DNA from 2 places in the Pseudalkalibacillus berkeleyi genome. Region 2 is predicted to be linked to the other one. Evidence: a T-box and tRNA genes for the amino acid it is inferred to sense, from the RefSeq annotation. Region 2 holds a T-box; the other holds one or more tRNA genes.
The links. The T-box of region 2 lies ahead of serS (serine--tRNA ligase). A T-box ahead of a tRNA ligase gene usually reads a tRNA of that ligase, here a tRNA-Ser.

Region 1 (3,931 bases), on a different contig from region 2:
ATGTCGAAAATTAAGCGTAGGGGTTGAATGATTTGGATTTAGACATTCAAAAGATGATATTTGAATTCATTGGTGGACTTGGTATCTTCCTATTTGGTATTAAATACATGGGAGATGGTCTTCAGAACTCAGCGGGTGATCGATTAAGGGAAATTCTAGATCGTTTTACATCAAACCCGTTCATGGGTGTACTTGCAGGTATTATTGTTACAATCTTGATTCAATCAAGTTCTGGAACGACCGTGTTAACTGTTGGACTTGTGAACGCAGGGTTTATGACCCTCCGACAAGCAATCGGAGTCATTATGGGGGCCAATATTGGTACAACTGTAACAGCCTTCATTATCGGGATTGAAATTAAAGAATACGCCTTACCAATTCTAGCTGTTGGTGCATTGCTACTATTTTTCTTTAACTCCAAGAAAATTAAATACATTGGACAAGTGTTCTTTGGATTCGGTGCACTATTCTATGGATTGGATTTAATGGGTTCTGGAATGAAGCCATTACGTTCTCTTGAAGCCTTCCAGCAACTGACGATTGATATGTCAAATAATCCAATATTAGGTGTAGTTGTAGGAACTCTATTTACAGTTATTGTCCAGAGTTCAAGTGCGACAATCGGAATCCTACAGGAACTGTATTCTCAAGGAACCGTCACTCTAGGTGCAGCATTACCTGTACTGTTTGGTGACAATATCGGAACTACGATTACTGCCGTATTAGCAGCAATTGGTGCTAGTGTAGCTGCGAGAAGAGCAGCACTAACCCATGTCATTTTCAACTTGTTAGGTACAGCCATATTCTTATTACTGCTCGTTCCATTTACATCGTACGTAGAATATTTGGCTGAAGCATTAGACTTGAACAATAAAATGCAAATTGCATTTGCACATGGTTCATTTAACTTTGCTAACACAGCCATACAATTTCCGTTCATCGGATTATTAGCTTATATCGTTACGAAGTTAGTCCCAGGTGATGATGTAGAAATTGAATATAAAGCAAAACACTTAGATCCTATTTTCTTAGAACGCTCGCCTGCAGTAGCGCTCGGACAAGCTAAACTTGAAGTCCTGCGGATGGCAGATTACGCTAAGAAAGGATTACATGAAACCTTTACTTATCTTGATACGAAGTCGAAAAAGAACGCTGAAAAAGCTGCTCAGTATGAAGAAGCCATCAATAATCTTGACCAAAGGATTACGGATTATTTAGTTCAATTGTCTTCTTATACACTTTCAGCTCAAGATTCAGAACAACACTCAATCTTAATGGATTCTGTACGTGACATCGAGCGAATTGGTGATCATATGGAGAACATTGTAGAACTGGTTGATTATCAAATGACGCATAAAGTGGACTTGTCTGAGACTGCATTGAAAGATCTTAATGAAATGTTTGAACTTACAATGTCAACGATTGATGAAGCATTCCACGCAATGGACGAAAATGATAAAGAGAAAGCAAGAAAAGTTGTAGATATGGAAAACAAGATCGACAAAATGGAAAGAACGCTTCGTAAGCAACACATCCTTCGCTTGAATGAAGGTAAGTGTACAGGAGCTTCTGGTATCGTATTTGTTGATATTATTAGTAACCTAGAACGTATTGGTGACCATGCAACTAATATTGCCGAGTACGTGTTAGGAGAAGAAGAGTAGAATGACTGTATTAGCTTGGGTCATAATTTCGACCTTGTTTGTGTTAGCATTTGTGGGATTGATCTATCCGATCATTCCCTCCTCTATTTTTTTAATTGCAGGCTATTTCGTCTATGGATGGATGTTTGATTTCGGACCACTGACCTGGGTGTTTTGGGTCATTCAAGGCATACTCGTCATCCTTCTTTATGTAACTGACTATGCGAGCAATTTTTATGGTGTCAAAAAAAGAGGCGGAAGCAAATATGCAATATGGGGTAGTACAATTGGGCTTTTAATTGGACCATTCATAATTCCGGTGATCGGTATATTGATTGGACCATTTGTAGGTGCGATTGTAGGTGAACTCTTACATCAAAAAGGCGATTTTAAGCAAGCAGTTAGAGTTGGTATCGGCTCATTGTTAGGCTTTATTGGTGGAACAACCGTTAAGTTGATCATCCAAGCAGGTATGGTTATATATTTCTTAATAAAAGTTTTATAAGATTATTGCAAGCAGGGACAGAACATGATATATTATTTCTTGTCCCTGTTTTTACATTTTCGGTTTTGAAAAAACAGATTGACAATACATAATTAAAGTGTTATTCTAATTCTTGTCGTTAAAATTATATTATTCCACAGTAGCTCAGTGGTAGAGCTATCGGCTGTTAACCGATCGGTCGCAGGTTCGAGTCCTGCCTGTGGAGCCATGGCGGTGTAGCTCAGCTGGCTAGAGCGTACGGTTCATACCCGTGAGGTCGGGGGTTCGATCCCCTCCGCCGCTACCATCTTAATTTTAATAACTAGTCATGGCGGTTGTGGCGAAGTGGTTAACGCACCGGATTGTGATTCCGGCATTCGTGGGTTCAATTCCCATCAGCCGCCCCATTAAAATTACAGAAAACTACATATCGTTTTGGACCCTTAGCTCAGTTGGTCAGAGCAGTCGGCTCATAACCGATTGGTCGTAGGTTCGAGTCCTACAGGGTCCACCACTAAACCAATTTAGCACGGAGGTATACCCAAGTCTGGCTGAAGGGAGCGGTCTTGAAAACCGCCAGGGGCTTAACCGCCCGCGGGGGTTCGAATCCCTCTACCTCCTCCATTTTCATTTAAGCCTTTCTCAAACTATTGAGAGAAGCAATCTAGAATAGTATTATCGACGCGGGGTGAAGCACGTAGGAATAAGCTACGTAGCATAAACATCAGCGTACAGATTGAGCTGCTACTTGGTACTCATTCTGAAATCTGGACGAGGAACATGCAGTACAATCATCCCATCATTGGGTGAACATCATCCGTAAACATTTATATCGGCGCGGGGTGGAGCAGTCTGGTAGCTCGTCGGGCTCATAACCCGAAGGTCATAGGTTCAAATCCTATCCCCGCAACCAATTTTAGTTCATTGCACTACGTCGAAATGACATCTTGCTCAATGAACATATGGAGTACCCGAAGGGGTAAAACTTACAACGTTAAATTACATAATTTGGCTCGATAGCTCAGTCGGTAGAGCAGAGGACTGAAAATCCTCGTGTCGGCGGTTCGATTCCGTCTCGAGCCACCATTATAAACTTCTTTGATATAAGAGGTTTTTTTATTTGCCTAAATTTCTTACAATCAGTATATCTTTTAACAAGAAATTAGATTCCCACCACATATCGAGCGAAAATCCTCCCAATAAGTTGTGAAAAAGGGTTAATCCCAACATATCGAGTCGAGCGAAAATCCTCCAAATAAGTTGTGAAAAAGGGCTAATCCCAACATATCGAGCGAAAATCCTCCAAATAAGTTATGAAAAGACGCTAATCCGTGCATTCTCTATTTTTGAATAAATTCTCATCTATATCACTCCTGCAGGATCATCTTTCAGTGTTTAAAAATTGAATCAGTCGGGTAAATTTGATATTGTTAATCTTAGAGGCACATAAATCGTGCTTTTGTATTACATACCTTTATAAGGAGGAGATTTAATTGGCAAAACACGAACTACCTGCACTTCCGTATGAGTTCAACGCACTTGAACCACACATTGACGAAGAAACGATGAAAATCCACCACGGTAAGCATCATAATGCATATGTAACAAAGCTTAATGGTGCACTTGAAGGGCACGCGGATTTACAAGATAAAAGCATCGAAGCGTTAGTAAGCAATTTAGATGCTGTACCTGAGAACATTCGCACAGCTGTCCGTAACAATGGTGGAGGACATGCCAATCACACATTGTTCTGGCAAGTACTTAGCCCGAATGGTGGAGGAGCTCCTACAGGTGAATTAGCTGA
Region 2 (3,931 bases):
AGCTCTTAATGATAAAGGTGAACTGACTGCACCAGTCAAAAAAGGAGATCAGGTCGGAACGCTGAAGCTTGAGTACTCCGGTAAGGACGACTTTGGTTATATTACCGAAGAAGCAAGTAAGAAAGCGAGCTCTCCGATCGTCGCTCAAGCAGATGTTGAAAAGGCGAACTGGTTCGTGCTCATGATGCGCGGAATTGGTGGATTCTTTGGAGACATTTGGACGAACGTCGTTGACTCGATTAAAGGCTTATTTTAACAAATATCATATTGGAGGGACTGAGCAGTAAATGCTTCAGTTCCTTTTTTCAAAAACGAGAAGAATTTACCATTAGTATTTTTAGTTGAGGCTTGTGTCTGGATAGGCATGTGTTATGAAAAGTGATACAATAGGATAGGATTTAGAATCATACTAAAAAAACACCTACTGATAGGGGGATTTATAAATGGTACAAACAGGTACTGATCGCGTTAAACGCGGTATGGCAGAAATGCAAAAAGGCGGCGTCATCATGGACGTTGTAAATGCGGAACAAGCAAAAATTGCTGAAGAAGCAGGTGCGGTTGCAGTAATGGCACTAGAACGTGTCCCAGCAGATATCCGTGCAGCGGGCGGAGTCGCTCGTATGGCTGACCCTTCAATCGTTGAAGAGGTAATTGGAGCAGTTTCAATTCCTGTTATGGCGAAAGCGCGTATCGGACATATCGTTGAAGCACGTATACTTGAATCACTTGGTGCAGATTACATCGATGAAAGTGAAGTATTGACTCCTGCAGATGAAGTGTTTCACTTAAATAAACGTGATTTCACTGTACCATTTGTATGTGGTGCACGTGATCTTGGAGAAGCGACACGCCGTATTGGTGAAGGTGCTTCTATGCTTCGTACGAAAGGTGAACCAGGAACAGGTAACATTGTTGAAGCGGTTCGTCACATGCGTCTTATCCAATCTCAAGTGAAAAAGATTGTGGGCATGAGTGAAGACGAATTGATGACGGAAGCGAAGAACCTTGGCGCACCATATGAAATTCTTCTACAAATCAAAAAAGAAGGTCGTTTGCCAGTCGTAAACTTTGCTGCAGGTGGAGTAGCATCACCAGCTGATGCTGCATTAATGATGGAGCTTGGAGCAGACGGTGTATTCGTTGGATCAGGAATCTTCAAATCTGAAAATCCTGAGAAATTTGCACGTGCGATCGTTGAAGCAACGACTCATTATCAAGATTATGAATTAATCGCTAAATTGTCTAAAGGTCTTGGAACGGCTATGAAAGGTGTCGAGATTTCTTCTCTACAACCTTCTGAGCGTATGCAAGATCGCGGATGGTAAGAAAAGACAAAGGAGACATCACGATGGTCACAGTTGGAATTCTTGCCCTACAAGGCGCAATCCGCGAACATGCTCGTTCGCTTGAAGCTTCAGGAGCAGAAGTTAAAATTGTAAAACGTGTAGAGGATTTGAACGACATTGATGCACTTGTCGTCCCTGGTGGAGAAAGTACAACAATGCGTCGTTTAATCGATAAATATGAAATGTTCGGACCTTTACAGGAATTTGCGAAATCAGGAAAACCTGTATTTGGTACTTGTGCAGGCTTGATCTTGATGGCGAAGGATATTATCGGACAAGATGTCGGACATTTAGAGGTTATGGATATCAAAGTTCATCGAAATGGCTTTGGCCGTCAACGTGAAAGCTTTGAAATCCCACTGGATGTCAAAGGACTTGAAGGTGATCCCTATATCGGTGTATTCATAAGAGCACCATATATTGAATCCGTTAGTCCAGATACAGAAGTGTTGGCAACGTTCCAGGACAAAATCGTAGCAGCTAGGCAAGGTCGTTTCCTATGCTGTGCGTTTCATCCAGAATTGACAGATGACCATAGAATGCATGGATATTTTGTCAAAATGGTTGAAGAAACCAAAAACGAGTTGCATAACGTTTCAAAATAGTGTAAATTACTACTAACACAAACATAGAACGAATGTAGATAGGAACTAGTAACAAGTATTCTTACCCTTAGAGAGTCGATGGTTGGTGCAAATCGACGTAAGAACCTTGTGAATCCATCCTTGAGTAAAATACTGAACGAGCCTAGCTCCAGTAAGTATTTTCGGTTAGTAACCGTTACATTACCAGAGTGGTATCATGTTTTGTAATGGTACAACCAGGGTGGCAACGCGGGTTAACTCTCGTCCCTTCGTATAATATTTATGCGATGGGGCGAGAGTTTTTTATTTCTAGGCTGATTATTAACGTCGAATTACTGCGTTGCTCGGTTTTACCGGTCCTCCGAAGTACAGGATGTACTAGTATCGGCGTTGTCTCAGGACGTGACGCTATTAGCCGATTTCATTGTGTCCGGTCCTTAAAACCATCGTGCCTTGTACTTCTCGTTTCTAATCACCCTAGGTTTAGACGAATGATCTACTTCGTCTTTCCGACGCAAAGGACGTGCAAGTACTGCCGTTGTCACAGGACGTGACGTAATTAGGCAGTGAGTGTTACTTGTTTTTTTTAAGATCCTCAAGTATTACTTACACGTTCCGGTCTTAAAAAAACGGCGTGCCTTGAAATACTCGTATCTAATTCGTCTAGGAAAACTGATGATAAACGTCGAATTACGTCGCACAGGACGTGTCGTACTATAATTCTGATTAATTTAAGGAGGAGATTGATATGTTAGATTTGAAATTTGTTCGAGAGCATTTTGATGAGGTGAAAGAGAAACTTTCTACGCGTGGTGAAGATATTTCTGGTTTGGATCAGTTTAAAGAGTTAGACGAAAAGCGTCGTGAGTTAATCAACCAGACAGAAGTGTTGAAAAGTGAGCGAAACAGCGTGTCCAAGCAAGTGGCTGAGTTTAAACGAGAAAAGAAAGATGCAGACCACTTAATTATTGAAATGCGTGAGGTTGGAGAGAAGATCAAAGCTTATGATGAGGAACTTCGACAAGTAGAAGAGAAGCTACAAAACGTTATGCTGACGTTACCAAATATTCCTCATGAGTCTGCTCCGATAGGCGGAGACGAAGAGGATAACGTTGTAGCTAGAAAATGGGGAGAAATTCGTGCGTTTGACTTTGAACCTAAGCCTCACTGGGATGTTGCGACTAACCTCGATATTGTGGACTTCGAAAGAGCGGCAAAGGTTACAGGTAGCCGTTTCGCGTTTTATAAGGGATTAGGAGCTCGTCTAGAGCGTGCGTTGATTAACTTTATGATGGATCTTCATGAAGATCAGCACGGATATACAGAAGTTTTACCACCGTATCTTGTAAATCGCGAGAGCATGACAGGAACAGGTCAGCTTCCTAAATTTGAAGAGGATGCTTTCAAAATTCGTGAAGAAGATTACTTCCTTATTCCGACTGCTGAGGTTCCAGTAACGAATATGCATCGTGATGAAATCTTGAAGCTTGAAGATCTTCCGAAGGCTTATGTTGCGTTCAGTGCGTGCTTCCGGTCAGAAGCTGGGTCTGCAGGGCGTGATACTCGAGGATTAATCCGTCATCACCAATTTAACAAGGTCGAGCTTGTGCACTTTGTGAAGCCTGAAGATTCTTATGAACGATTAGAAACACTAACAGGCCACGCTGAAAAAGTGTTACAACTCTTGAAGCTTCCATATCGTGTGATGAGCATGTGTACTGGTGATTTAGGTTTCACGGCTGCGAAGAAATATGACATTGAAGTATGGATTCCAAGCTATGAGACGTACCGTGAAATTTCTTCTTGTAGTAATTTTGAGGATTTCCAAGCTCGTCGTGCCAACATTCGATTCCGTCGTGAAGCGAAAGCCAAGCCTGAACATGTGCACACATTAAACGGTTCTGGACTTGCGATTGGTCGAACGGTTGCTGCGCTTTTAGAAAACTACCAACAGGAAGACGGTAGTGTTGTTATACCAGAAGTGTTACGTCCATATAT

Region 1: it has a tRNA-Ser gene. The T-box ahead of serS (serine--tRNA ligase) is inferred to sense a tRNA for this amino acid. The anticodon was not compared.

The regions. Positions count from the first base shown of each region.
Region 1 covers NZ_JAKIJS010000001.1:1,760,636-1,764,566, reverse strand. Annotated here, with positions in the region: gene L2716_RS09360 (Na/Pi cotransporter family protein) at 33-1,664, shown strand; gene L2716_RS09355 (DUF456 domain-containing protein) at 1,666-2,148, shown strand; tRNA gene L2716_RS09350 (tRNA-Asn) at 2,282-2,356, shown strand; tRNA gene L2716_RS09345 (tRNA-Met) at 2,358-2,434, shown strand; tRNA gene L2716_RS09340 (tRNA-His) at 2,459-2,534, shown strand; tRNA gene L2716_RS09335 (tRNA-Ile) at 2,565-2,641, shown strand; tRNA gene L2716_RS09330 (tRNA-Ser) at 2,659-2,751, shown strand; tRNA gene L2716_RS09325 (tRNA-Met) at 2,964-3,040, shown strand; tRNA gene L2716_RS09320 (tRNA-Phe) at 3,138-3,213, shown strand; gene sodA (superoxide dismutase) at 3,621-3,931, shown strand, end outside.
Region 2 covers NZ_JAKIJS010000007.1:27,016-30,946, reverse strand. Annotated here, with positions in the region: gene L2716_RS18185 (D-alanyl-D-alanine carboxypeptidase family protein) at 1-256, shown strand, start outside; gene pdxS (pyridoxal 5'-phosphate synthase lyase subunit PdxS) at 444-1,328, shown strand; gene pdxT (pyridoxal 5'-phosphate synthase glutaminase subunit PdxT) at 1,352-1,954, shown strand; T-box leader at 1,981-2,205, shown strand; gene serS (serine--tRNA ligase) at 2,682-3,931, shown strand, end outside.